Regions from separate parts of the Paucibacter hankyongi genome, predicted to be linked through region 1. Evidence: predicted binding sites of a transcription regulator. Region 1 holds the regulator's gene; each other region holds the start of a gene.
The links. The regulator FliA, encoded in region 1, starts transcription of late flagellar genes. The targets are predictions, from matches to a motif close to CTAAAGTTTNNNNNNNNNNNGCCGNTA.
Positions count from the first base shown of each region.

Region 2: fliS (flagellar export chaperone FliS) is a predicted target of FliA. The motif match lies at 8,381-8,407, and genes of this name have one in related genera.
Region 3: fliD (flagellar filament capping protein FliD) is a predicted target of FliA. The motif match lies at 760-786, and genes of this name have one in related genera.
Region 4: motA (flagellar motor stator protein MotA) is a predicted target of FliA. The motif match lies at 705-731, and genes of this name have one in related genera.

Region 1 covers NZ_JBBHJX010000009.1:195,416-204,781, reverse strand. Annotated here, with positions in the region: gene flhA (flagellar biosynthesis protein FlhA) at 1-824, shown strand, start outside; gene flhF (flagellar biosynthesis GTPase FlhF) at 821-2,497, shown strand; gene WG899_RS15025 (MinD/ParA family ATP-binding protein) at 2,535-3,347, shown strand; gene WG899_RS15020 (RNA polymerase sigma factor FliA) at 3,366-4,079, shown strand; gene WG899_RS15015 (methyl-accepting chemotaxis protein) at 4,106-5,539, shown strand; gene WG899_RS15010 (GGDEF domain-containing protein) at 5,622-7,577, opposite strand; gene WG899_RS15005 (putative bifunctional diguanylate cyclase/phosphodiesterase) at 7,587-9,366, opposite strand, start outside.
Region 2 covers NZ_JBBHJX010000012.1:130,067-139,432, forward strand. Annotated here, with positions in the region: gene WG899_RS16885 (flagellar hook-length control protein FliK) at 1-422, opposite strand, end outside; gene fliJ (flagellar export protein FliJ) at 505-975, opposite strand; gene fliI (flagellar protein export ATPase FliI) at 1,041-2,489, opposite strand; gene WG899_RS16900 (FliH/SctL family protein) at 2,522-3,328, opposite strand; gene fliG (flagellar motor switch protein FliG) at 3,347-4,342, opposite strand; gene fliF (flagellar basal-body MS-ring/collar protein FliF) at 4,379-6,061, opposite strand; gene fliE (flagellar hook-basal body complex protein FliE) at 6,307-6,630, shown strand; gene WG899_RS16920 (flagellar brake protein) at 6,706-7,509, opposite strand; gene WG899_RS16925 (flagellar protein FliT) at 7,560-7,859, opposite strand; gene fliS (flagellar export chaperone FliS) at 7,915-8,346, opposite strand; gene fliD (flagellar filament capping protein FliD) at 8,647-9,366, opposite strand, start outside.
Region 3 covers NZ_JBBHJX010000012.1:139,470-145,574, forward strand. Annotated here, with positions in the region: gene fliD (flagellar filament capping protein FliD) at 1-707, opposite strand, end outside; gene WG899_RS16940 (flagellin N-terminal helical domain-containing protein) at 815-1,660, opposite strand; gene WG899_RS16945 (flagellin N-terminal helical domain-containing protein) at 1,997-2,842, opposite strand; gene WG899_RS16950 (flagellin N-terminal helical domain-containing protein) at 3,237-4,076, opposite strand; gene WG899_RS16955 (tetratricopeptide repeat protein) at 4,847-5,335, shown strand; gene fliB (flagellin lysine-N-methylase) at 5,535-6,105, shown strand, end outside.
Region 4 covers NZ_JBBHJX010000032.1:236-4,230, forward strand. Annotated here, with positions in the region: gene WG899_RS22185 (class I SAM-dependent methyltransferase) at 1-642, shown strand, start outside; gene motA (flagellar motor stator protein MotA) at 762-1,622, shown strand; gene motB (flagellar motor protein MotB) at 1,677-2,627, shown strand; gene cheY (chemotaxis response regulator CheY) at 2,655-3,047, shown strand; gene WG899_RS22205 (protein phosphatase CheZ) at 3,062-3,697, shown strand.

The DNA of each region.
Region 1 (9,366 bases):
CGGTGGTGGGCGAGGCCGAGGCCTTCCCGGGCATGTGGCTGGCCATCAACCCTGGGCACGCCACCCAAAAGCTGATCGGCACCCAGACCACCGACCCTGCTTTTGGCCTGCCGGCGGTCTGGATCGAAGACCGGCAAAAGGAAATGGCGCAAATGGCTGGATTTACCGTGGTTGATTGTTCGACCGTGGTGGCCACCCATCTCTCACACTTGATGCAGGTCCACGCAGCTAAGTTGCTGGGCCGGGTCGAGACCCAGGCACTGGTCGAACACCTGACAAAACAAGCGCCTCAACTGATCGAAGACGTGATTCCAAAAATGGTCGGCATCGCAACATTGCAACGAGTTCTCCAGCTGCTGCTGGAGGAGGGCGTGCACATCCGTGACATGCGCTCCATCGTCGAGAGCATTGCCGAGAACAGCGCTGCCGCCGGTGTGGCCAATGACCCGGCCGAGCTGGCCCGCCGCATCCGCACCCACATCGCCCCGGCCATCGTGCAGCAGATCTATGGCCCGGTGAAGGAGCTGGACGTGATCGCCCTGGAGCCTGAGCTGGAGCGTCTGGTCACCCAGGCCCTGAATTCCCCCCACGGCGCCGCCCTGGACCCCGGTGTCGCCGACACCCTGGCCCGCAGCGCCGCCGAAACCTCGCAAGCCCAGGAAGACCGTGGCGTGCCCGCCTGCTTGCTGGTGCCCGACCTGATCCGCGCCCCCATGGCCAAACTGCTGCGCCGCGCTGCGCCGCGCCTGAAGGTGCTGGGTCACAGCGAGATTCCTGAAACCCATTCCATCCGTATCGGTTCCATCATCGGAGGCACGGCATGAACGTCAAACGCTTTACCGCTAAAACCTCCCGCGAAGCCATGGCCCTGGTGCGCCGGGCCTTTGGTGATGATGCCGTGGTGCTGTCCAACAAGCCTTGCGCCGAAGGCGTCGAGGTCTTGGCGATGGCGCCGGAAGGCATGTCGCAGATAGAGCGTGTGGCAGCCACTGCCCCACGCGTGGCAGCCCCAAGCCGTGTGCAAGCCCGTCCGGCTGCCGAAGCACCCGAAGCGAACGCCTCGCGCAGCTTTGCCGCGCGTACCGGTCAGCGTCAGGAGCCGAGCTTTGGCTATGCCGACCCGGTCAACGCCGAGGTCGATCAAGATGTGCAGACGCTGGCCATGAGCACCTTGTCCTTCCAGGACTATGTGCGTGAGCGCGTGCTCAAGCGTCGCCAGGCCGAGCTGGATGGCCGCCCCGATCCGATCCACAGCGCTGCTGTCGCAGCCGAACCTGCTTTCGAGCAACCCGGCGTTAGCTCGATCAGCGCGATTCGTCAGCAGCGTGCTCAAGCCGCCTTGCAGGCGATGCAACCACGGCGTGCCGAAGCCGCTCCGGTGGCGCCTCCGGCAGCCCCTGCGCGCCGCGCTCCGCCTGTGCTGCGCGACGAGATCCGCGTGCCCGCCATGCAGCGTGATCTGGCCGGCATGGCCGATCTTGGTCAAATGAATGAGCTGGCCGATCTGCCCAACCGTGGCCGTCGCGATCAGCAAGACATGATGAACGAGCTGCGCTCGATGAAGGGTCTGATCGAAGAGCGCTTCGGTGCCTTGGCCTTCATGGAAAAGCTGCAGCGCCAGCCGGTGCAGGCGCGCCTGACCCAAAAGCTGCTGGAAATCGGCTTCTCGCCCGCCTTGGTGCGGAAGCTGGTGGAAGGCTGCCCCGCCGAGTTCAAGGGCGGGCCGAACGAGGCCGCCGACGAAACCAGTTGGGCCGCCAATGTGCTGTCTCGCAACCTGATGACCGACGAGGCCAGCCCGGCCTTGGAAGAGCAGGGCGGCGTGTTCGCCTTGATCGGCTCCACCGGCGTCGGCAAGACCACCACCACCGCCAAGATCGCCGCCGCTTTCGCGACCCGCTTCGGCGCCGCCAATCTGGGCCTGATCACGCTGGACGCCTACCGGGTTGGCGCACACGAACAGCTGCGCGCCTATGGCCGCATCTTGGGCGTGCCGGTGCACACCGCGCATGACCGCGCTTCCTTGGAAGACCTGCTCGAGCTGCTGTCCAGCAAGAAGATGGTGCTGATCGACACCGCCGGCATGGCCCAGCGTGACACCCGCACCAACGAACTGCTCGACATGCTGGCGCACCGCAGCGTGCGTAAGATTTTGGTCGTCAACGCCGCTCAACAGGGCGAGACGATTGAAGACGTGGTCAGTGCCTGGCGCGCGTCTGAATGCCACGGCGTGGTCTTGTCCAAGATCGACGAGGCCGTCAAGCTGGCTCCTGCGCTGGACACGCTGATCCGCCACAAGCTGAAGGTCTTGGGTGTGACCAACGGTCAGCGTGTGCCCGAAGACTGGCACCGTCTGTCGTCTCAGGCTCTGGTACAGCGCGCGCTGCGTGCCGTGGCCGCCGGCGCCTGGCGCATGGACAACGCCGACGTCAACCTGATTTTTGCCGGTGGGCCCGCGCTTGGCCCCCAGCACGCGGCCGCCATGGGCGCCTTCTAAGCCGCCCCGCCGATCAATAAAAGAATTGGACAGCATCATGCGCGACCACTACCTCCCCCACCACTCCCTGGCCCCGCAAGATCAGGCCGACGGCCTGCGTCGTTTGTTCGCCAGCTCGCGTGTGCGCTTCATCCCGGTGGTCAGCAATCCGCATGTGGTGGGTTCCGGCGTGTTGCTGGAGGGACTGTGTGCCGCCTTCGCCGAGCTCGGTCTGCACACCCTGGTGGTGGACGCGGGTGAGACTTCGCCCAAGCCTTCCGAGCTGGCCTCGGTGGACCTGAGTTCTTGCGTGGACCGACTGTCCAAAGATGTGTCCTACTTGGCAGCCCGCGGCCTGCCGATGCGCTATATCAATGCCAATGGCTCGGCTGCTCAGTTTTTGGAAGCGGTGACCGATGCCGCACCGCACGCCGATGTGGTTTTGCTGCACGCCAGCGCCGCCGAGTTGGCGCGCGTGGTGGCCTTGCGCGAAGTGCGCCCGGTGCTGCTGGCCGACACCGACACTCAAAGCGTCACCCATGCCTACGCCGGCATGAAGTGGTTGGCCAGCCGTGCCGGCCTGATGGTCTACAGCCTTTTGCTGGCCAGCTCGCCGCAGCTGCGTTTGTCTGACCGGATCGCTCAGCAGATCAGCAGCTGCGCCGATGGTTTCCTCGGTGCGGTGCTGCGTGACTGGGCCTGCATGGACCCGAAATGCCCACCGACCGCACCGATTGCCCCTGAAGTCCGCCACTTGGCGCGTGAATTGCTGATGGCTGCCCCACCCGGAGCGGCCTTGGAGGCCTCGGTCAACGCCAGCCCACTGCGCCCCGCGCAGCGCTCGCCGTTTTTGTCCGCCGCCACTGTTTGATTGCCGCTGGAGCTGATGATGTATACCGCCAAAGGCCGCCTCGATAATTCCTCACTCATCAAGCAATACAGCCCCTTGGTGCGACGACTGGCGCATCAGATGATCGCCAAGTTGCCGGCTAATGTGGAGATCGATGACCTGATCCAGGTCGGATTGATCGGCCTGACCGATGCCTTGTCGCGGTTCGATATCGGCCAGGGCGTTCAGTTTGAAACTTTCGCCACTCAGCGTATTCGCGGTGCCATGCTGGACGAGCTGCGCGGCGGCGACTGGATGAGCCGCGGCACACGTCGCCAGCAGCGTGAGATCGAAGGCGCGGTGCGCAAGCTCGAGCAAGAGCTGGGCCGCGCGCCGGTGGAGAGCGAAATTGCCTCCGAAATGAAGATCCCGCTGGCCGAGTACCAAGATCTGTTGGGCAAGGTGCGCGGCACGCAGCTGGTGTATCTAGAGGATATGTCCGGCGATGAGGGCGATGAGGACTTCCTTGATCGCCATGTGGCCGACCACAGCAACAACCCGATGCTCAAGTTGCAGGACCACCGTATGCGCGAAGCGCTGGTGGCCGCCATCAAGAACCTGCCCGAGCGTGAGCAGCACATGATGAGCATGTACTACGAGCACGACATGAATCTGAAGGAAATCGCGGTGGTTTTGAAGGTCACCGAGTCGCGGGTCTGTCAGCTGCACAGCCAGGCCATCGCCCGTCTGCGTGTCAAGCTGCGCGACTGGTAAGACGCTGCGCGAAGCTTGCAGCAGACTTGCTGTCGACTCGCCTGAGCCGGCAAGTCGCACAAAAGAACAGCGGGCGGTCGGTGCGACCGCTCTTGGAGGACTACGTGGCACTTTGGTGGAAGCAGAAGCCGGAAATTGAGATTCAAGCGAGCGCGCCGCCGCAGCGGCCTCGGCAAACCGAGTCATCCGAACTGTTGATCCAAGAAATTGCGCGCTCGGCCTCCGGTGTAGGCAAGGACGCGGCCGAGGTCCGCGGTGTGTTGGAAGACACGCAAAAGGTCGTGATGGCGCAGGCCCAGGCGATGGGCGAGCTGTCGAACGATCTCACCGAGGTGCGTCAGGCCCAGCAAGCCATCAGCCAGGCCACCGAAAAATCGCGCTCGGCAGTGTCCCGCGCCAGCACCGCGCTGGAAGGGGTGGGCAACGAGGTGGGCGGCATCGTGCAGACACTGCGCCAAGTGTCGGAAGCCGCGTCAGAGATCACCAAGATTGCCCTGCAGACCCGCCTGGTGGCCTTCAACGCCTCGGTTGAAGCGCGTCGCGCCGGCGAGGCGGGGCGAGGGTTTGGCGTGGTCGCCGATGCGGTGAAGGACTTGGCTGGCAAGGTCGAGAGCTCATCCAAGGCCATCATGGGCACGGTGCTGGCCCTCGATACACGCATTGAGGCCTTCAGCCGCGAATTGCGCCGCGATGCCTCGCAGGCGCAGCAAAGCGCTATCCATCAGGCCTTTGGTGAAGTGCGCAGCGATGTCGATGGCATTGCCGAATCTGCCTTGCAGAGTGAGCGCACTGTGCAAGCTTTGTCTGAGCGTGCGGCCACGCTGGAGCAGGATGTGCAACAGGCGATGATCAATCTGGATGCTGCCTTGTCCTGCAGCGAGCGCTTCTTGAAACTGTCGGAACAACTGATCGAAAAAATCGCGGGGTCGGGGATTGAGGTCGACGACGCACCCTATATCCGCGCGGCTCAAGCGGCCGCCGCCGAGATTTCCACCCTGCTGGAAGGGGCCGTGCAGCGCGGCCAGATCAGCACGGCACAGCTGTTTGACACACATTACCGCCCCGTGGCCGGAAGCAATCCCGCGCAATGTCTGACCGACTTTGTCGACGTCGCCGACCGGCTCTTCCCCGCCGTGCAGGAGCGCATGTTGTCCTTCAGCGGCAAGGTGGTCTATTGCATTGCCGTGGACCAAAATGGTTATGTGGCGACCCACAACAAGAAGTATTGCCAGCCGCAGCGCAGCGGCGATGTGGTGTGGAATACCGCCAATAGCCGCTATCGGCGCATCTTCAATGACCGCACCGGGCTGGCCTCGGCGCGCAATCAGCGGCCCTTCTTGCTGCAAACCTATCGGCGCGATATGGGCGGCGGCAACTTCGTGTTGCTGAAGGAAGTTTCGGCTCCCATCATGGTGGGCGGCAAGCATTGGGGCGGCTTGCGCCTGGCCTTCAACTTCTAAGCTTGCCAAGCTCCGCCGCACAGGCGGGGGCACCCGAGGCGCTGTTGCTAGCGCTGTCTCGTGCGCTTTCGCCTTGCTTGGGTCAAGGCGCCACGCAGGCCTTGTTCTTGCCCGTGTGCTTGGCTTCGTACAAGGCCACATCGGCCCGGTCCAGCGCCGTCTCGAGGGTTTCGCCGGGCCGGTAATGCGTGACGCCGGCCGAGAAGGTGATGAAGACGTCCTTGCCTTCATGCAGGAACAGGCTGCTGGAAAGGGCTCGTTGCAGCCGCTGCAGTACCGCCTGGGCTTCATCCAATGGCGTGGCCGGCAGCATCAGCACAAATTCCTCACCGCCATAGCGTGCCACCAAGTCGCCGGGCCGCAACTCCTTGGAGACGCGCTCGGCCAATGACTTCAGCGCTTGATCACCGGCGCCGTGGCCGAGCGAGTCATTCAGGCGTTTGAAGTTGTCGATGTCCAACAGGGCCAAGGCGATGCGATTGCTCGCGGCCGTCTCGGCGCTAGCTTCCGCGGCACCGTCCGGGCCGGCCTCACGTTCGATCTTGGCTTGCTCCACAGCGAAGGCGGCCAACAGGCCGCGGCGATTGGCAATCTGGGTCAGCTGATCGGTCTGCACTTCATTCGACAAGCGGCGCAACTCGCCTTCCAACTCTTCGACGCGCTGACTCATGCTGCTGGCCCGCTGGTTTTCCAGCGTCAAGCGTTCCTGGGTCTGGCGCACCAGCGACTGCACGCTGCGGCTTTCCTCGACCATTTCGCGCACCACGCCCGCCAGGCTTTCCAGTGAGTCGGCCTTCTCGATCACCTCGGCGTAGCGCCCGACGCTGTTTTGGAAGCGGTCGGTGTGCTGGCCCAATTCGCCCAACTCAGCCAGCATCTGGTGGATCAAAGACTTGAGCGAATCACGCGCCCGGCTGCGCTCATCGCGCAAGGCGCGCTGGCGTTCACGGGTGCCGCCTAGCATCTCGGTGACCGAACGCACGCCTCGGCCGCTCAGGCCTTGCTCCAGCGTGTTGTTCATCGCCTCGCATTGGCCGCGCGCCCAGGAATCATCCTCGGCCAGATCAACCAAGCTGGCACTGAGTTCCCGGCACAACTGCCCGAGCTCATCGAACAGGTGTTGGCGATGGTCCAGCATATGGCGCGCACGTTGACACAGCGCGTCCATTTGCGCGGCTCGCTCGGGCGTGGCGCCAGTTTGCAGCAGTTCCTTTTGAGCGGCGTTCAACTCGGCCATCAAGTCCGCGGCGTAGCCTTCGCGGCTGTGCAGCGCATGCTGCACCGTGCCATGCAGCGATGTCTCGATATCGGGCCAAACCGAAGTGAAATTGGCGCTCAAGGGCGCTTGACTGTCGGCTTGGCCAGGACTTGGCATCGGCGCCAAATTCAGCAAGGGCTCGGCCGCGCTGCCGGGCTCGGAGTCGTCGCTGTCGGATCGGCTGTTCGGAAAATCTTCCTCCAGCATGAATTGGGTCGGCGAGCCACTGTTGCCGTCGTCCTCGGATGTGCTGATGTTGGCGTCGGCCACATCGCTGTCCCAACTGCTGACCAATTGCTGCATGCGCTTGAGCATGCGCTTGGCGTCGCTGCGATTGTTTTCCAAGACGCGCTGCAGGCCGTCTTTCTTGCGTGCCAGCGTCCACTGCCGGCCACCGCGCTCCAGCCCGCGTACCAAGCGTTCCAGCACCTGGGCCAGCACCTCGGCCTGCGCTGCCGGGCCTTCACTGGCCTGCAATTGCTCGACTTGCCGGATCGCATCCTCCCAGCGGGCCTCGCGCACGCAGGTTTGCAGGTCCATGCGCTGCTGGCTGCCGCCAACCCCCAACGTCATCAGCTTGCTGAGCAGCGACTGCGCCCCTTCGTTCAGGGTTGCGGGCGCGGCTTCGGTGCCCGACTCCACGGCGTAGGCGCGTGCATAGTTTTCCGGGGTGGGTTCGAGTTGCGCTTGAGCCAGACGCAACAAAGCGGCCTTAGCGATTTGTGCCGCAGGGGCACCCGCGGGCGACCGTGCCGGAGAGGGGCGGCGTTGCTCATCCATGCCTGATTCCTAACGAAGACCGCCGACGGGGTAAAGCGCTTCCGGGGGCGCGCCGTCCCCCCCGTTGTCGATGTCACCATTGGCTCGGGCGATCCAGGGCGCCTTGCGCGGCAACACGGTCTGCGCCAGCCACTGCTCCACCTCTTCGGGAGGCAAGGGCTTGCTGAACAAAAAGCCTTGCATCAGGCTGCAGCCGAGCCGGTGCAGTACGTCCATCTGCCGCATGGTTTCCACGCCTTCTGCGATCACCCTCAAGCCCATCGCGCGGGCCAGCGCGATGATGGCCGTGACCACGGCCGAGCTCTGCGGCGTGATGCCGAGGTCGCGCACAAAGGTGCGGTCAATCTTGACTTCGGAGATCGGCAGCGTGGTCAGATAGGCCAGCGAGGAATAGCCGGTGCCGAAGTCATCGATCGAAATCTCGACACCGACCTCGTTCAGACGGTGCAGCGCCGGGATCACGTTCTGCAAGTCCTTCATCAGGTTGTTTTCGGTGATCTCGAGTTGAATCGCCCGGTGCGGCACGCCGTAGGCGCTGACACATTGGTGGATGTGCTCAACCAGATCGGATCGCTCGAACATGCGGCTGGGCAGGTTGACCGCGATCGAGTCGGAGAAGCCGAAATTGAGTTGCCAGATCTTCGCTTGGCGTGCGGCTTCTTTCAGCGCCCATTCGGACAAAGGCACGATCAGGCCGGTTTCCTCCGCCAGCGGGATGAAGTCGCCCGGCGGCACCAGTTTGTCGCCGCGCTTCCAGCGCATCAAGGCTTCGGCCCCCACCATGCGGGCGCCTCGTACATCGATCTTGGGCTGGTAATGCAGCACGATCTCGCCACGCTCCAGCGCCTTGTGCAACGCGCTCTCCAGCTCCAACTTCTCGCGCCCTTGGCCGGCCAATTGCGGCGTGTAAAGCGCCGAGGCATTGCGGCCCTGCGACTTGACCGCGTACATGGCGACGTCGGAGTTGCGCAGCAGGTCGGCCATGGTCTGGCCATCACGGGGGTAGATGGCGATGCCAATGCTGGCGGTGACAAAACATTCTTGGCCGGACAAAAAGATCGGCTCGCGCAGGGCTTCCAACACGCGTTCGGCGACACGCTCGGCGTCGCTGTCATCGGCCACTTCGGGAAGCAGCGCCACGAACTCATCGCCGCCGAGTCGCCCCACAGCCTCCAAGGTGCGGTGTGAACGGCCGCCAACGGTTTCGAGCATGCCTTCCATGACCTGATCGGAGTGGCGCACGCAGCCGCGCAGGCGTCGACCCACTTCGACCAGCAATTCGTCACCGGCCGCATGGCCCAGCGTGTCGTTGATGATTTTGAAGCGATCCAGATCGATCAGCAGCAGGCCGACCTCGTGGCCGCCGCGCCGAGCTTGTTCGATGGCGCGTTCGACGCGCCAGATCAGCTGGCGTCGGTTCGGCAGACCGGTCAGTGCATCAAAATGCGCCAATTGCCGGATGCGGTCTTCGGCATGGCGGCGGTCGGTCACGTCTTGCAGCACGCCGGTGTAGCCATTGGCATTGCCGAGTTCGTTGAACTCGGGCTCGGCTTCGATATGGACCACGCGCTGGCGCCCGTCCAGCAAGGTCACCGGCAGATCGGTAACCAGCACCGAGTTGTGCGCGATCACATCGCGCAGCAAACGCAAGAACAGTTCGCGCTCTTCGCGCGGCACCATGCGCATCACGCCAATAAAGTCCAGGCGTTCGTGCGGCCCACGCCCGAAGACCCGCAGCGCTTCGGCGGCCAGCGTGAAACCGCTGCTGGCGTACCACTCGAAACTGCCC
Region 2 (9,366 bases), on a different contig from region 1:
GTGGCGGCGGGCTTGGCGAGTTCCTGCGTGGCGCCGCGGGGCTTGGCCGCGTGTTTGCCTTCTTGGCGAGCCGCTTCCGTGCGCTGCTGCGAGCGCGTGCCGTTATTGGGCTTGCCGCCTTCGGGCGCGTGCGGGGCGCTCGCTTCTGCTGAAGGCGGGTTCACGGGCGGCTGCGCAGCGGGCGCTGTCGCTGTGTAGGGCCGAGGCAGGGCCTGGGCCAGCAGCGTCGCGGTAGGCATGGGCGAGGTCGAGCCTTGTTTCGACTGGGCCGGGTCATAGGACTTCAGCAACTGCGAAAAAGACTCGGCGGGCGCCTCACCAGATTTGGGGGCGGGCACCAGACCGTTGTTGGGCCGGTCCTGCCTGGCAATGGGCTTGAAGCGGCCGGGTGCGGCGAGCAGGGTGTTGGTGTCGGTCGTCATGGGGCATTCCTTCGCGCGGCGGCCTGGCTTGTTGGCGGGCGTCCGCGCTTGTCAACTTGGGTGTCGAGACAGCGGCGGGCGCTCAGGCCGACAGGCGCATGAAGGGATTGAAGGCGGCCAAGGAGGCGCGAGCGGCTTGTTCGTCGGTGGCCTTTTGCTCCTGGCGTTGCCCGGCGCGGCGCATTTCAAGGCGGCGGCGCTCCAGCAGCTTCGAAATTGACGCCACACGCAATTCCAGCGCTTGCAGTGCTGCGCGGGCGCGTTCGACGCGTTGCTCGGCAAACTCAGCCACCTGGGTCTGGCTGCTGATGGCTTGATCCAGCCGACCGCCAAAGCTTTGGTAGCAGACGACGATGTCCATCGTGCCTTGGCGGGCAAACTGCTGACTCCAACGCTGCTGATAGTCGTTGCGGTACTGCGCCAGGTCGCCATGTTGGGCGCGCGCCTGCTCGGCACGGGCTTGCGCGTCTTGCAGCACTTTGAGGCCCTCGTCGCGCTCACTCTCGGCGCGCTCCAGCAGGATGCTGAGGACTTGCAGATTGCTTGAGTTCATTTGGCGCTCTCCGTCTCTTGTTCAGATGCGAGGTCAGGGCCTGACCCCAGGTGTATCGGCAGAAATCAGGCGTCCTTGATGACGGCTGACAGTTGTTTGAGGCAGTCGCCCAGATGGGCCGGGCGGTGCATGTCTTGTTGCAGCAAGCGGGTGATGTCCGGGTGCAGGCGTACGGCTATGTCCAGTTCGGCGTCATGGCCGGGGGCGTAGGCGCCCAGCTGGATCAGATCGCGGGCTTTGTTGTACTTAGCGAGCAGTTGGCGGCAGCGGCGGGCGGCGTCGATATGGCCCTGGTCTGCCACATTGGTCATCACCCGGCTGATCGAACGCTCGATGTCGATGGCTGGGTAGTGGCCGGCCTCAGCCAACTCGCGGCTCAGCACGATGTGGCCGTCCAAAATGCCGCGCGCGGCATCGGCGATCGGGTCTTGCTGATCGTCGCCTTCGCTGAGCACGGTGTAGAAGGCAGTGATCGAGCCTTCGCCGGGCAGGCCATTTCCGCTGCGCTCCACCAGCTGCGGCAGCTTGGCAAAGCAGCTGGGCGGATAGCCCTTGGTGGCTGGCGGCTCGCCAATGGCCAGGGCGATTTCACGCTGGGCCATGGCATAGCGGGTCAGCGAGTCCATCAGTAGCAGCACATGCAGGCCTTGGTCGCGGAAGTTCTCGGCGATGGCGGTAGCGTAGTGCGCGCCTTGCATGCGCACCAGCGGCGGTGCATCGGCCGGGGCAGCCACGACGACCGAGCGTTGCAGGCCGTCTTCGCCCAAGATGTCTTCGATGAATTCCTTCACTTCACGGCCGCGCTCGCCGATCAGGCCGACCACGATCACATCTGCCTGGGTGTAGCGGGCCATCATGCCCAGCAGCACCGATTTGCCGACGCCGGTGCCGGCGAACAGGCCCAGGCGCTGGCCGCGGCCCACGGTCAACATGGCATTGATGGCGCGCACGCCGGTATCCAGCGGGGTGCGCACCGGGTCGCGATCCATGGCGTTGATGGGGCGGCGAACCATGGGCTCGTCTTGCGTCATTTGCAAGGGGCCGCGGCGGTCCAGCGGGTGGCCATGCGAGTCCACCACGCGGCCGAGGAGGCCGGCGCCCATGGGCAGGTGCAGGCCGCGGTCTTCGCCACGGCGCCAGGGATGCAAAGGAACGCCCAGTTGCGGGGCCATCAAGGGCAGGGCGCGCGGCAGCACCATGGCGCCGCTGGACAGGCCTTGAATCTCGTCGGTAGGCATCAGGTAGGCGCGGTCGCCCGAGAAGCCCACCACCTCAGCATTGACCGGGCGCTGGCCGCGCTGCGGGTTGCTGCTGGAGCTGGGCATATGAATTTCGCAAACCGAGCCCACCGGTACCTTGACGCCGGTGGCCTCCAGCACCAGGCCGGCCACACGCACCAGCTTGCCTTGCGATTCCAGCGGCACGGCGCTGCCGGCGAAGGCCTGCAGGTCGTTCAGGTACTGCTGCCAGCGGCCGGTGCGGCTATCGGGCGCAGCAGGCTGTGCCGCGTCCATGTCTTCGCCGGTGTCGATGTCGCGCAGATCCATCACCCTTGCTCCCCATCAAAACCGTCTGCCATGGGCTCGTTTGAGCCCGTGCCGCGACGGTCTTCCCACAGCGAGGCTTGGCCCATGGCGGCCGCGGCTTGTTGCCAACGGGTGGCCAGGCTGGCGTCGACGCTGCTGATGTCGGAGTCGACCTTGCAGCCGCCGCGCGGCACTTCGGGGTCGGGCAGGACTTGCGCTTCACGAGCGCGCATTTCTTCGCCTGCGCCCTCAATCACCAGCGGATAGTCGGCCGGGTTGACGCGGACCCGCACATGGCGGGCCGACAACTGCAAGGCTTCGACGGCGTCATGCGCCACGCGGGCAATGTGTTCGGGGCGCTGGCTGATCTCACTGCGCACCACCTGACGGGCCAGCTCCACCGCGCAACGCGCCAGGGCCTGCGCCATCTCATCTTCCATGGCGCGGAAGTCGGCATCAAAGCTGCGCACCAGGCCGCCGATTTGGGCGCTCATCTGCTGGGCAAAACTCTGCTTGAAAGCGTCCAGCGCGGCCATGCCGTCGCGGTAGCCATCTTGGTAACCGGACTGGCGGGCTGCGTGCAGCAGCTCTTGCTGGCTGGGCTCGGGTTCCGGTGCGGGTTGCGGTGTCGCCGGAGCGGCCGCCGGAGCTGCGGGGGCGCTAATCGGCGGGCGCTTGGCATTGCTGGCGCCAGACAGGGCATCCGGGTTCCAGGCCGCAAAGCCTTGCAACTCTTCGCGAGGAATGAAGCGGGCGTAGCTGCCGCGGCGCTCTTCGCCTTCTCGGCGTTCGGGCGGCGGCACTTGGCGGGGGGCGCGTGGCGTCATGATCGGGTGGCCCTAGATTCAGACGAACTGGTCGTCGCCGCCGCCAGCCAGCACGATGGTGCCTTCGTCGACCAGTCGGCGCACGATCTTGAGCATTTCCTTCTGCTCGCTCTCCACTTCGGAGAGGCGCACCGGGCCGCGCGATTCCAGGTCTTCGCGCAGCGTTTCGGCCGCACGTGTCGACATATTGCGCAGGATCTTTTCGCGCAGATCGGCGCTGGCACCCTTGAGGGCCACCACCAGCGACTCGCTCTGCACTTCCTTGAGCACGGCCTGGATGCCCTTGTCGTCGATCTTGTCCAGATCGTCGAAGGTGAACATGTTGTCCATGATCTTTTGGGCCAGCTCGGCGTCGGCCTCGCGGATGTAATCCAGCACCGAGGCCTCGACGCTGGAACCCAACATATTGATGATTTCGGCTGCGGTCTTGACGCCGCCCAGCGAGGATTTGCGCATGCGCTCGCCGCCGGCCAGCACCTGGCTCATGACCTCGTTCAGGTCCTTCAAGGCCATCGGCTGGATGCCGTCCAGCGTGGCGATACGCACCAAGACCTCGTTGCGCTGGCGCTCGGTGAAGACGCGCAACACCGAACTGGTTTGGTCAAAGTCCAGATGTGCCAGGATGGCGGCAATGATCTGTGGGTGCTCGTTGCGCAGCAGCTCGGCCACCGAGGCGGCGTCCATCCACTTCAGGCTTTCGATCGAGGACACATCGCTGCCTTGCAGGATGCGGTCCAGCAGCAAGTTTGCCTTGTCTTCGCCCAGGGCCTTGCGCAGCACTTGGCGCACATACTCATCGGTGTCGGACACCAGCGTGCTCTGGGTCTCGGCGACCTTGTCGAAACGGGTCAGCACTTGTTCGACCTTTTCGCGCCCGACCACCTTCAGCTTGGCGATGGTTTCGCCCAGCTTTTGCACTTCCTTCGGCGCCAGATGCTTGAACACCTCGGACGCTTCTTCCTCGCCGAGTGACATCAGCAAAATGGCTGCGTCTTCTACACCTTTGTCGTCCATGATCTTGTTCTGTGTGAGGTGAGTGCGAGCGGTCGCTCAGTCGGTTTCGCCAGCAATCCAGTTGCGCATGATGTTGGCCACCGCGACTGGGTTGTCCTTGGCCAGTTGGCGAGCGCGCTCTAGCTTGTCGTTGACGGCCGGGGCCTCCAGGGCCGGCAGTCCGCCTGGGCCCAGGACCACAGGCAATTCGTTGTCGTCGTCGACCACGGCGTTGAGTTCGGTCTTCTCTTCGGGCGGTGCTGGCGGCGGGTAGGCCGCACGGATGGCCGGGCGCACCATGCCGAAGACCGCGATCAAAGCCACCGCGACCAGAGCCAAGGGCACCACGGAAGCGCGCAGCATGTCGACCACAAAGGGTTGCTTCCACAGCGGCGCGTCGACCGTGGTTTGCTTGTCCACCATGAAGGGGGCGCTGATGACCTTGAGCGAATCGCCTCGTTCCTGGTTGAAGCCCATCGCTTCCTTCACCAGCGCGCTGAGCTTGTCCAACTCTTCTTGGGAGACGGCGGCCGTGCTGGTCTTACCCTTGGCATCGGTGGTGCTACGGTGGTTCAGCACCACGGCGGCATTCAGGCGACGCACATTGCCGGTGGCATTGCGGGTCACGCGCACGGTCTTGTCGAGTTCGAAATTGGTCACCGCCTCACGACGGCTGCTGGCGCTGCCGCCGCCGGCACCCGCGGCTTGTAGCGGCGCAGCCTGCCCGGTGATGGGGGCGGTGGCGGGGGCGGGAGGCTGATTGCCGGCCGCGCCGGGCACGCCTGTGGGCATGGCCGGATTGCCGTTGGTGGATTCATTGGTCTGCGAGCTGCGCACCGAAACTTGAGCGTTCTGGCCTTGGTTGGGCTTGAATTCTTCGGCGGTGGATTCGACCTGCGAGAAGTCGACGTCGGCCGTCACCGTGGAACGCAGGTTCTCGCGGCCCACCACCGGCTCCAACAGCTCATAAATGCGCTTGTTGAAATTGGCTTCGATCTGCTGCTTGTATTGCAGTTGTTGGCTGTCCAGACCGGTGCCGTTGTCGTTGGACTGGCTGGAGAGCAGGGCGCCCGATTGGTCCAGCACGCTGACGGCCTTGGGCGCCAAGTCGGGCACGCTGGCCGACACTAGGTGAACGATGCCGGCGATTTGCGCGCGGTCCAGCGTGCGGCCACCACGCAGGGTCAGCATCACCGAAGCGCTGGGCTTTTGCTGCTCACGGAAGAAACCGTTTTGCTGCGGCATGGCCAAGTGCACCCGCGCGTCGGCCACGTCGGCCAGGGCGGTGATGGTGCGGGTCAGCTCGCCCTCCAGGCCGCGCTGGAAGTTCAGGCGTTCATTGAACTGGGTTTGGCCGATGGAGGTTTTGTCCATCAACTCGAAGCCAACCGTGCTGCCTTTGGGCAAACCGGCCGAAGCCAGCTTCATGCGTACGTCGTAAACCTGACCCGCGGGCACCAAGATGGTGCCGCCGGCCTCATGGCGATAGGGCACGTTCAGCGTGGTCAGCTGGCTGATGACGGCGCCGCCGTCTTTGTCCGACAAACCGGTGAACACCGGGCGGAAGTCGCCCTGGTTGCTCCAGAGCGTGATCGCCAAAACCGCGCCGGCCAGCATGCTCAGGCCCAGGCCCATCATGATCTTGCTGCGCGTTGGCATGGCGGCCAGACGTGCGCCGAAGCCTTCGCTGCTGTTCACCAGCGGAAGGGTCGTGACGGCGGGGCTGATGGCGTTGTCCATGGGGCGGCAGGTGAGAGAGCGTGAGCGAGTGGGCAGATGCAGGCGGGTCCGATCGAGAGTTCCTTCACGGTGGGCCTGCGGAGCTTTCCGATGTGATGAATTATTCGGATTTGCCCCCTCAAGAAAGCGGCGAACAAGCCGAGGAAGGGGCCGCAGTTCGCGCCTTCAAAGCGTGAACAAATGCCTAGGATTCATCCCATCGTCCCAGCGGCCTTTGCTCTGCTGGGGGCGCCCACGGAGTTGTGATGGACCTGAAGCTAAAACCGTTTGATTTCGCCCAAGCCGCTGCCCGCGCCGGCCTGGCTGTCAATGGTCAGCCCCTGGCCAAGACCCGTGAGGTGGGCGGGGCGAGCTTTGGTGATGCCATGGCGCAAGCCATGAAGAGCGTCAGCGCCTCGCAGACCGAGGCCTCAAGGCTGCAGCGTGAGGTGCAACTGGACAACCCCACCGTCAGCCTGGAAGAAACCATGGTGGCGATGCAAAAAGCTCAGCTTGGCTTCCAGGCCACGCTGCAGGTGCGCAACCGGCTGGTTTCGGCGTACAGCGAGATCATGAATATGCAAGTCTGAGCTTGCGCGTGGCGGGCCTTGCCTGGGTCTGCAGAGCGAGGCCGTCGCGCGTTCTCTTGGGGCAGAGCGCTCCGCTCAGGTCGCCTTTTTGCTCAACATGCGCGCCAGCTTTTGAGTCTGGTCGATGAAGCGCTGCAGGCGCAGCTGCGAGTCGGTGCTGAGATTCACAAAGAGCAGGCCGAGCTGACTGCCGGCGCCGGCCTCGGCGCTGGGCCGGGCCGATTGCAAGCGCAGACCGGCACTGAAGCGGGTTTCCCGGTCCAACTCGATTTGAACGCTGGCCCATTCAAAGCCTGTCGGGACAGGCGCCACCTCGGGCGGCAGCAGCAAGGCCACGCCGCCCAGGCTCACGTCCAAGATGCGCAGGCGCAACTCCTGGTCCGGCGCCGCAGGATCGATCAGCTTGACGTGGGGCGTGCGTGTGTTGGGCCGAACCCGGAATGCTTGGCGGCGCTGGAAGCGGTACATCTGGCTCGGCCAAGGTGCGCGCAGTTCGCTGTCCTTGTCTTTGCCGCTCACCAGCATCAGCCCATCCAAGTCGAACTGCAGTCGGACCTGATCCAGATAGGCGACAGCGGTGACTTCGTTGCCATTCAGCAGGGCTTGCACCCCAATCTCGCCGCTATCGGCGATCAGCGGTGTGAAGCTCTCAAAAGCCAAGGTCGAGGCTTTTTCATCGATGGCTATCAAGCGGGCGCCCAGTCCCTGACCGTTTGGGCTTCGCAGGTCGATTCGGCAAGCCTGGGCTTGCAAGATGCGCAAATAGGCGAGGATCTCGGTCTGAGTTTGAATGCGAAATTCGCTCGGTTCGATCGGGCTATCAGCCGTATCGGACGGAGCGAACTTGGGATTGGGGGCGGTGTGGCTATGGCTGCTCATGCGTGCGGCTGGGCTACCAGCGGCCGAGCCGCCGGCGGCCGGGAGCCTCTTCAGTGGAGGGTTTTGCTCTTGCCGGTCAGCACCTGATTCAGGTCATCCAGCCAAGGCTCGGCCAGATGGCGAATCTCAGCATCATTGACCAGGATGCGTTGCATGATGCGCGTTTTGAGCTTGTTCTCGTCCGGGGCGAGTTTTTCGCTGGCGGCAGCATGCTTGAGCTGGGAGATCAGCAACACGCAAGCACCTTCAAGCTTGACCACTTCGTCCCAATTGCCGGTGCGGGCGGCGCACAACATATCGGCGCTGGCTTGCTCAATGGCTTCGTAATAGCTCAGGAGTTGGGTATTCATCGCGAGTTCCGCTGGAGACTGTAAGGTGGGTGAATAGGGGCTTTGGGTCTGGCGCTTAAGCCGCACGTTGGACTTCAGGCGCTTGGGCAATTGCCGTCCATGCTTCCCGAACGGGGGTGAGGATGCGTTGGCACTCTTCGATGGCCGCGGCGTCACCGTGCAGATTGGCACGCGTCAAGCGCATGCAGAGATAGGCATAGAGTTCGTTCAAGTCGGTGGCCAGCGAACCGGCCTGCATATTCAGGCTGGCCTTTAGGCCTTCGTCCAGAATCCGCACGGCGCGGCTCAGCGAACGGTTCTTCAATTCGGTGTTGCCGGTTTCGATGGCGCTGCGGGCCTGGTTCATCGCATCGAACACGCCGTCAAACAGCATGCTGACCAGACGGTGAGGACTGGCGGCTTGGACATCAGTTTCCAGGCCCACCTTGCGGTACATCGAGGCCCGTTGGGTACGCGATGCAAAAGGGGACGCTGAGTTGCCGTACATAGAGTTCTTTCGATTAGGGCCTTGTTGTTTTAGTTTTCGACCTCGCAGGCGCAAACTTGAGTGACGCGAGCGACTTGTGCGTACGACTTTCGGGCTCGTTTTGAAAGTGTTTGTGACGGGCGTGATTTCTGCCCACTCTGGGCAGGAGAGCTCGGATTCGGGCAGGGTCTAGTCAAGGCCAATGGATCGGCTACGTGTGTCTGCAGAGGGGGCTTTTTCGGCTAACCAACGAAAAAGCGGCCTCGTAAGAGGCCGCTTTGCATGGGATAGTTGGTGTATCGGACAGTCGGGCTCGCCGTGCTATCCCTGCCCCACTAAATTTTTCATCTGTTGAGACACATAGGTCGACAGGCCGCTGAGTTGCCCCATCTGCACATCCAGTGCGGTGTAGCGGGCGCGCAGCCGTTTTTCGGTCAAACCGACCTTGGTCTCTAGTCGTTCCGAGGCCTTGCCGTTGTCGTCGATGCTCTTTTTCAACCCAGCCTGGCGGGTGGTGATGCGGCCATCTACGCCTAACACTTGGTCCGCGAAGCTGCGCAACTGTTGGGCCAGCCCGTTGTTGCTGCTATTGCCGCTGTCGGTGCCCATGAACATTTGTTTCAGGCTGCTCAAGTCGGCCACCGCCGCGTCGAGCTTGGTGCTGTTGAGCTTGAGTGTGCCGTCGGCGCTGGGGTCTAGACCGATATCTGAAAGTCGGGTGAATTTTCCGCCCAGGGTTGTCGAGCCCGAGGCGACCGTGCGCATCTGAAAGTTCACACTGACCACCGAGGTGTCGCCCTGCAAGGGCCCGGCGGTCTTGCTGCCAGCATCGTATTTGGTTTGATCCCGCATCAAGGTCGCGACCGTGTTGTAGGCGGTCATGAAGTCGTTGATGGTCTTTTTGATGGCTTCCTTGTCGGCGCCGATGGAGAGTGTCACTTCGCTGCTGGTGGTTTTGACCAAGCCGATCGTCAGGCCCTGAATGGAATCCTTCAAGGTGTTGGTGGGAGAGTCAATTGCCAGGCCATTGAGCAAGACGCT
Region 3 (6,105 bases), on a different contig from region 1:
ATATCGCCGGCTGGATCGTAGGCAAGCGAAGACAAGCCGTCGTTGTCAATGACGCCATCTGTATCCAAGACGCTGACACGAAAGCCATTGGTTTCGCCAGTTTCAGTGGAGCGCATGACCAAGCGTGAGCCGCTGCTGTCGGTGACGATGGACGCTTGAACGCCGGCGCCTAAGCTATTGATCTTGTCACGGATCTGGCTCAATGAATTCGCACCGTCAATCACGTCGAACGAGACCGCCGTGGCCCCGGCTTTGGCCTCGAACCCGGGCAGGGCGGCCGGCTGGCCGGGTGCGGGGGCAGGGGCTTCAACCCATTTGCCCAGTTCGATGGTGATGCGGCCTTGGCCGATGGGGCCCGTACTGGGGAGCACTTTGCTGGAGATCGATTGTGCGGTGGCCAGACGGTTGACTTGCACCGCAATATTGCCGGCAGGAGCATCCGCCCCGGGAGTAACGGTGACGGAACTGGTGTCGCTTGACGTGCCCGAATTGGCTCCCCAAGTGCCCACCGAAGTCAGCTTTCCTGCGGCATCGCGCATGGCCGAGAGTGCGGCTTGCACCTTGCCATACGACGACAACTGGGTTTGGAGTTTGTCGGTGCGGGTCTTGAGTTGATTGATCGGCGTGCGCTCAACGGCCACCAACTTGCCAATCAGCGTCTCGATATCAAGGCCGCTGCCGATTCCCGCCGACGTAATGCTAGGCATGAGAATGCTCCAAAAAGCGCTGAAAGTACAAAAGACCGATAGGCAAGTGCACTATCGGCCAATTGATTGAAAAACTTGAGGGCGCAAAGACACCTCGGGCCAAAAACTTAGCCTTTGAGCAGTGACAAAACCTGCTGCGGCAGCTGGTTTGCCTGCGCCACCATGGCATTGCCGGCCTGCTGAAGAATCTGCGTGCGACTGAGGTTGGATGTTTCCGACGCGTAGTCGGCATCCATGATGCGGCTGCGTGCCGCGCTTTGGTTTTCCACCGACACCTGCAGATTGGCGATCACGGCCTCGAAGCGGTTTTGCGACGCACCCAAGGTGGCGCGCTGGCTGCTGATGGTATTGATCGCAATGTCGATGTTGTCGATCACGACCTTCAGGGCAGCCGTGTCTGACGCATTGTTAATGGCAGAGCCGGTCACCGCAAGCACGGTGGCGTCGGCGGTTAAGTCCGATGTCGACACGACGATGGTGTCTTCTGCCCCGGTGTTTGGGCCGACCTGGAATTCCTGCGGCAAGGTGGCATCGGCACCGAGGATTTTCTTGCCGTTGAAGGTGGTACCGGCCAGCACCCGCGTGATTTCATTCGCGAGTTCGCCGTACTCCTTGCCGATGGAGTCCAAGTCGGTGGTGGTGTTGGTCGCGTTGCGAGACTGGACCGACAACTCGCGCATCCGCTGCAAGGTGTCACCGACTTTGGCCAAGGCGCCTTCAGCTGTTTGAGCCAGCGAAATACCGTCGTTGGCGTTTCGGATCGCTACATTCATGCCGCGTACTTGGGCATGCATACGTTCGGCAATCGCCAGGCCGGCGGCGTCATCCTTGGCGGAGTTGACACGCATACCCGAGGACAGACGCTGCATCGACACCCCAAGGGAGCCTTGCGACATATTGAGATTGCGCTGCGCATTCAGCGAGGCAATATTGGTGTTAATGGTCTGGGGCATTTGAGCACTCCTACTTGTTCCGCTAACTTCCGGTCGAGCCGGCGTCTTACTGCAAGCACTGTCCCTGGGGCTATGCACTTGCTTAACCGCCCGGCCTTTTCAAGATGGCTGCCTTATCTGGCCGTCACTTGTTCCGAACGTCGGGTTCGTCATGTAATTCAACCCGATGGACAAATTCTCTGAGTGCTTGATCGTTTCAAAAGCCCGAATAGTGGGCAAAACCACGGCCAAAAAAAAGCTCCGCGTCCGACGTTAAGTCGGGCCGCGGAGCGAGAGTAGAGGTGGTGGAGTCAGCGTCAGTTTTGCGTCTGACTCTTCTGGCGGATCGCGCTAGGCTTAGCCGCCGCGCAGCAAGGACAGAACCTGTTGCGGCATTTGATTGGCTTGCGAGACCATTGCGGTGCCAGCCTGTTGCAGGATCTGCGCTCGACTCAGATTGGCGGTTTCCGAGGCGTAGTCGGCGTCCATGATGCGGCTGCGAGCTGCACTCTGATTCTCCACTGACACCTGCAGGTTCGAAATTACCGCTTCAAACCGGTTTTGTGCGGCGCCCAAGGTGGCGCGTGTTGAACTGACCGTGTTGATGGCGACGTCGATGTTGTCGATCGTGGCTTTCAGCGTGGCAGCATTCTTGGTGTTGTCGATCACGTCTGAGGTGACCGCGGTGATGCTGGCGTCGGCAGTCAAGTCGGTTGTGGTCACGGTGACCGAGTCGTTGGCTGTGGTGTTGGCTCCTATTTGGAACTCTTGGGCGCCTGCCTGTGCAGCCAGGATGGCCTTGCCGTTGAAGGTGGTGCCAGCCAGCACGCGCTGGATTTCCGCGCCCAACTCGGTGAACTCCTTGCCGATCGAATCCAGGTCGGTGGTGGTGTTGGTGGCATTGCGCGCCTGCACACCCAGCTCACGCATGCGCTGCAAGGCGTCACCGACTTTCGACAGCGCGCCTTCAGCGGTTTGCGCCAGTGAGATGCCGTCATTGGCGTTGCGCACTGCGACATTCATGCCGCGAACCTGGGCTTGCATACGTTCTGCAATCGCCAGGCCGGCGGCATCGTCTTTGGAGGAGTTGACGCGCATGCCGGAAGACAAACGCTGCATCGAGGTGGCCAACGAAAGCTGAGTATTTGAAGCGTTACGTTGTGCGTTCAGCGATGCGATATTGGTGTTGATGATGGAGGGCATTTTCAATCCTTTCGGTGTCTATGACTTGCCGGAAACCCGGTCTCACGGTTCGATAACTAGGCTGCTTGAGGAGGCAGCTTTGCCAGCAGTTGGACAGACGAATCTGCACCTTCTGCACCGTCCGCGTCCTGCCTTTGCACTGGGGCTTGATGCCTTTCGCAATCGGCCGGCTGACCGGACCACGTAGTCCTTTCACTTCCTCGGACTCGCTGAATTTGTTATCGGAGACACTTTGGATTGACTTGAATTCTTTCTTTAGAAAAAGACGCCGCCGAACGCTGAAAAATCGCTAAAGATTTCTAGACGGCGGCGTCAAGGGGCTTGTGCTGGAGGGGTGAGACTTTCCGTTCCTGCGACGACGGGTTTACTCAGGGCCAGCGGTGCTGGCCCGGGGTCATCGAAGCAACGACAGGACTTGTTGAGGCATCTGATTGGCTTGCGCAATCATGGCAGTGCCTGCTTGTTGCAAGATCTGCGAGCGACTCAAGTTGGCGGTTTCCGTCGCGTAGTCGGCATCCAAGATGCGGCTGCGTGACGCGCTTTGGTTTTCCACCGACACCATCAAGTTAGAGATCACCGCTTCAAAACGATTTTGCGATGCACCCAAGGTCGCGCGTTGGCTGCTGATGGTGTTGATGGCCTTGTCGATGTTATCGATCGTGGTCTTCAGCGTGGCGGAAGTCTTGGTGTTGTCGATGGTGTCACTAGTCACGGCCGAGATGGTTGCATCGCCAGTCAGATCAGTGGTGGTCACCGTCACTGTGTCATTTGCGGTGGTGTTGGCGCCGATCTGAAAGTCCTTGCCGCCCGCGCCGCCGCCCAGGATGGCGGTGCCGTTGAAGGTCGTGCCGCCCAGCACCCGCTGAATTTCCGAACCCAATTCAGCGAATTCCTTGCCAATCGAGTCCAGGTCGGTGGTGGTGTTGGTGGCGTTACGGGCCTGCACGCCCAGTTCACGCATGCGTTGCAGGGAGTCGCTGACCTTGCCGAGCGCGCCTTCAGCGGTTTGCGCCAGCGAGATGCCATCGTTGGCATTGCGCACCGCCACATTCATACCGCGCACTTGCGCGGTCATGCGTTCAGCGATGGCGAGGCCGGCAGCGTCGTCTTTGGCGGAGTTGACGCGCATGCCAGATGACAAGCGCTGCATTGAGATAGAAAGAGAGTTCTGTGAAGTTGCAACATTGCGTTGCGCATTCAGAGAGGCAATATTGGAATTGATGATTGCGGGCATGATGTGCTCCTGTTTCAGCTACAAAAGTTCCCGGCTGAGCGCCGACGTGATTCGAGCGTCCGATGGGGACACCCGGGATACAGGCTGATGGTCTTTCGACCTTGACCTGCCTCGCCCGGCGCCAGTTAACCGTTGCAGCCCCGCACCACAAGATTTGGGGTGCTCAACTAGCGGCCTCCTTACCGGACCACGCGCCTGTTTCCAGACCCGTTAAGAGTGGTATCGGACAACGCCAAGAAGAACTTAAGCGCTGTTTGTCAAGAGGCTTGATCTGTTGATAAGCGCCGGGGTTTTTGGCCTGTTCCTTTGATTGCTGCGGATGTTCAGTTTTGGGGCTGATTCGCGGTCATCGGTCGGGCCTTGCGGCGCTAGAGGCTGGGTGGTACTGGCTCGGGCGAAATCCTTTTGGGAACAAGTAGCGTTGTTGAAACAGCAGCGCGCCGATGGCGCTGAGGGAGGGCTTGCAGGAGGAGCATCCTGTTCATGCGCTCTGAGTTGTTTTCGGCAGGCGGGCGTGGCAAGAGGTTTTGAGAAACGCCAGCTAGGCGGCCTTATTCGCTCGATTGCTTTTGTCCACCGAGCCTAAAGTTAGCGCCATTGCTGTCGAGTCGTGCGCGCGCACCGCGCGCTTCCTGATCAGCAAGCGAGCAGATCCGATTCGGCTTTCAGCGAGTCGGTCCCGATAGAACTGATCTTGAATGACCCGTCCGGTCACTTGCTGCACTTGTTGTGGTCCCGGGCGATGACTGAACTTCAAACCGGAGAATCACATGCAAGCAATGACGCAAGCCAATTCACAGGCGCTGAACCCGTCGAACCCGCCTTCGGTGGCGCAGGAAGCTGCTCACCGCATCAGCGATGAGGCCGCCTTCTTGCTCGCCCGTGCCCGCAATATGGCTTTTGCCGAAGCGGCTCAGGGCCGGTTGGGCCAGGGCTTGACCTTGCTGCAGGATGCGCTGGAGACGGAGCCCTTGGCGCATGAGTTGCTTAGCGATATGGCAGCCTTGCTGCTCAGCGCCGGCGAATTGACCCACGCCGAGGCTTATGCCCGCAAGGCCTTGGCAGTGTCACCCGATCATGGCGCGAGCCTGTATACCTTGGCTTTTGCACAGTCCGGCCAGAAGGCCGCTGACGAAGCGCGGCAGACCTTGCGGCATCTGCTCCAGGGCGATGCTCTGCGCAGCCTGTTGCATGAAGCCCCAGACCTGTTGCCGGTGGCCATGACCGAGTTGTCTCGTCTGGACGCCTTGCTGGGCTGAAGCGAATACGCGATTTCTGCGCCTTCTGGTGCGCCATGGTATCAACCTGAGCGCCTCCAGCGGCCGAACACACATAAGTTGACCGCGAGCGGTCATGACTCGCCATTTTTGCGCTTGAGTCGATGCAGCGCCCAAGTCGAGGCGCTGCGGTCGCGCCTGCCGTTTCATGGTGTGGCCGAGAAGCGAGGGAATTCAGACCATGGGTCGTTTCAGTCCCGTTGTACAAGCGCCGCGCTATTTGAAGCAATTTCAGTGCGTGGGTTCGGCATGTCCCGAGTCCTGCTGCGCCAATTGGCAGGTGTCCATCGACAAGCCCACCTATCAGCGCTACCAAGCGGTCAAGATCGAGCCCTTGGCCAGTTTGATGCGCCAGCACATTCACAAGACCGAGACGAACCGACGCGACGCTGAGACCTACGCAGAAATCAAACTGCGTTTGGGGGACAGTTGCCCCTTTCTGGACGCCACCAGCTTGTGTCAGATTCAGTCAAACCTTGGCGCTGCTGCTTTGTCGGGCACCTGCGCCGAATACCCCCGCATCTACTTGCGTGATGGGTCGCGCCAGGGCTTGGTTGCGACGCTCAGTTGTCCCGAGGCGGCTCGGCTGGCCATGGCCAGCGACGATGCGATGGACATGGTGGACATCACCTTGGACTTTGCCAACCCCAGCCTGGTGCCGGTGCGCCGTCAGCGCAAGGAGCCCAGCGCCGCCGAGACAGACTTGGTGCGCAAGCATGCAGTTTTGCTGGGGCAGGTGGTCGAGGCGGTGG
Region 4 (3,995 bases), on a different contig from region 1:
CTTGCGGCCTTGCTGCTGGCAAGCGCCTTGGGGGCGGGTTTGGCTTTGCTGCACTCAGCCCGCTGGCGCCGCATCATGGTGGCCTTGGGCTTTCCTTTGTCGGTGCTGATGTCCGGCCAACTTACGGCCATGCCGGCGTGGATCTGGTTGCTGCCCCTGGCCTTGTTGGCCTTGGCCTATCCGAGCCGCAGCTGGGGCGATGCGCCGCTATTCCCCACCCCTCGCAACGCCTTGGCCTCATTGCGCGAACTGGCCCCGCTGCCCGAGGGTGCGCAACTCTTGGATGCAGGTTGTGGCTTGGGCCATGGCTTGCGCGAGCTGAGGCGCGCCTATCCTCAGGCCCGCATCGAAGGCATCGAGTGGAGTGGCTTGCTGGCACTGGCCGTTGCCTGGCGCTGCCGCTGGGCCAAGATCCACCGGGGTGATATGTGGGCGCAAAGCTGGCGCACTTACGCCTTGGTCTATGTTTTTCAGCGGCCGGAAACGATGGCTCGGGTGTGGGCTAAGGCCTGCTCCGAATTGTCGCCGTCGGCCTGGCTGGTCAGCCTGGACTTTGCTGTTCCCGAGCAAAAGCCGAGGGCGACGCTGGCATTGCCGCGCGGGCACAGTCTTTGGATTTACCAGATTCCTGTCAAGCAATGAGCGCGTTAGCACGGTCAAAACCGCTCAGATGCAGGGACTGAGTCCTCAGGGCTGAAGGCACACTCAAGAGCCATCAATCCCCGCCGATATGGGCAGGGAAGCATCACTCAAAAAACACTATGTTCGTCATCATCGGCTGGGCCATCTCCATGGCTTGCATCTTCGGCGTCTACATTGCCCACGGCGGCAATATCAGCGTCATCTTGCATGCCCTGCCATTCGAGGTCACCACCATCCTGGGGGCCGCCATCGGCGCCTTTCTGGCCAACAACCAGATGAAGGTGGTGAAGGCGGCCGTGGCCGGTTTGGGCAGCTGCTTCAAGGGCAGCAAGTTCAGCAAGGCTCGCTATATGGAGTTGCTGGCGCTGATGTACGACATCTTGCAAAAGGCCCGCAAAGAGGGTCTGATGTCGATTGAAAAAGACGTCGAAGACCCACATTCTTCGGCTCTGTTTCAGAAGTACCCGACGGTGGGCAATGACCACCATGTCACCGAGTTCATTACCGATTACCTGCGCATGATGGTGTCCGGCAATTTGAACGCTCACGAGATCGAGTCCCTGATGGATGCCGAGATCGACACCCACCACGCCGAGGAGCATGCCGCTGTGGCCGCTTTGCAGCGCATCGCCGGCGGCTTGCCGGCCTTCGGGATTGTGGCGGCCGTGCTGGGTGTGGTGAACACCATGGGCTCGGTGGGCCAGCCGCCTGCCGTGCTGGGCGGCATGATCGGCTCCGCGCTGGTGGGTACCTTTCTGGGCATTTTGATGGCCTATGGTTTTGCCGAGCCACTGGCCGGTTTGCTGGAGCAAAAAGTGGAAGATGCGGGCAAAGAATTGCAGTGCATCAAGACCACCTTGCTGGCGAGCATGCAGGGCTATGCGCCGCAGGTGGCGATCGAGTTCGGCCGCAAGGTGCTGTTCTCGGGCGATCGCCCCAGCTTCTCTGAACTCGAAGGCCATGTGAAGGGCAAGAAGTGAGCCTTGTGCTTGATGCCTTGCTCTCCTTGATGGCTGGGCCCGCTGGAGGCTGCCATGGCCGGTGACGCCAAAAAGCTTCAGCCCATTATCATCAAGCGCGTCAAGAAGGGCGGCCATGCCGCGCATGGTGGCGCTTGGAAGATTGCTTACGCCGACTTCGTGACGGCCATGATGGCCTTCTTCCTCTTGATGTGGCTGCTCGGCTCCACCACCGAGGGCGACAAGAAAGGCATTGCCGATTACTTTGGCTCGCCCTTGAAGGTGGCCATGCAAGGCGGTTCCGGCTCAGGGGATTCTTCCCATATCGTCAAGGGCGGCGGCAAGGACTTGAGTCGAGAAACCGGACAGGTGAAGTCCGGCGACGTTGAGGCTCAAAAGCGCACCTTCAATTTGCGAGCCCTGAAGGAAGAGCAGCGCAAGGCTGAGCGCGCTCGGCTCGAGCAGCTGAAAGAAAAGGTCGAGGATGTGTTGGCCAACAACGCGCAGTTGGCAGCCATGGGCGGGCAGATCCGGCTCGACATGACCAAAGAAGGCTTGCGCATCCAAATTGTTGACGAGAACAACCGGGCCATGTTTGACAGCGGCAGCGCAGTGGTCAAGCCGCATATGCGCCAGTTGCTGCGCGAGTTGGGCTCGGTGTTGTCCGAGGTGCCGAACCGCCTGACGCTGGAGGGGCACACCGACGCGCAAGCCTTTCCGGGCGGTGACCGGGGTTATAGCAATTGGGAATTATCCGCCGACCGTGCCAATGCTTCGCGGCGAGAATTGATCGCCGGAGGCCTGCCCGAGCCGCGTACATTGCGGGTGCAGGGTTTGGCTTCCAGTAAGCTATTGGACAGCAAACAGCCTGAAAGTCCGATCAACCGACGTATCAGCATCATCGTCATGAACCGCGACGCGGAAGATGCCGTTTTGAAGAACTTGCCCCCCGATGAACCGGCCGGTGAGGGCGATGATGCAAGTGCCGAAAAAAACACCTCAAGTTCCGCTCCTAAGCCCCGATAAATCTCTCTAGCCCTTGCGAGGAAAGCCATGAGCACAGACATGAAATTTTTGGTTGTTGACGACTTCTCCACCATGCGGCGTATCGTGCGCGGCTTGCTGAAGGAAATCGGCTACAACAACTGCGAAGAAGCCGAAGACGGGGTTGAAGCCCTGAATATGCTGAAGCAAGCCAAGTTTGACTTTGTGGTCAGCGATATCAATATGCCCAATATGACGGGCTTCGAATTGCTCAAGGCCATCAAGGAAGACCCCAATCTGAAGCACCTGCCGGTGCTGATGGTGACCGCCGAAGCGCGCAAAGAGGACATCGTGTTGGCCGCCCAGTCGGGTGCCGCCGGTTACATCGTCAAGCCTTTCACCAAGGCGACGCTGGAGGAAAAAGTCCAGAAGATCATGCAAAAACTGGCCGCTGCGGCCTGAGCGGGGGGAACACCATGTCGATTGATCAACTGAGCAAATTGCATGTGGGCACCGACCCCTTGTCGGTGTCTCCCGAGGTGTTTCAGCAAATCGGCACCATCACCCGCGTGCTGCATGACACCATGCAGCAACTGGGCGTTATGCCCAAGCTGCAGGTCGCGACCGATGGCTTGCCCGACGCACGCAGCCGCCTGAGCTATATCGCCACCAAGACCGCTGCAGCAGCCAACAAGGTGCTGAACTCGGTCGACCAGGCCAAGGAAGACCACGCCTTCATCTCCAAAGCCACCAATGAAATGGCGGCGGCTCTGGTGGCGGACCCGGTCAAGGCGGTGGCCAGCGGTGCGGTGCTGAACTTCGTCAAGGAAGTCGACGCTCGCACGGCGCGTATCGACGGCCACCTGACCGATATCATGATGGCGCAGGACTTCCATGACCTCACGGGTCAAGTGGTCGCCAAGGTGGTGACGCTGGCCAATGATTTGGAAGACAGCTTGGTCAAGCTCTTGGTGTCCATCGTGCCGCCCGAGCAGCGCGAGAAAGTCGACCCCAATATCTTGCAAGGTCCAGTGGTCAACCCCGAAGGCCGTACCGATGTGGTGGCCGATCAGGGCGAAGTGGATGACTTGCTGGCCAGCCTCGGTTTCTGACACCTCGTCCCGCATCAAAAGAACCCGCATCAGGCGGGTTCTTTGTTTTTTGGCCGCTAGCTTTCGGTAGAGGCTGAATTTGGCACATTGCAGTCCTTTGTTTGGGCGGTGATCAGGCCACTTGGGGGCTCTGCGCCGCTCCTGTCCCCCGCCTCGGGCTTGCGCCCGGGGCTCCTCCTCGCATCGCAAAGCCCCCAAGCGTCCTGATCCAGATCGGTCGTGCTACTTCCACGCGGACACACATCGATGGAACTGCCGAGTGGCGTCGGGGGCGTGATTCCGCGAGGTGAAGACACCG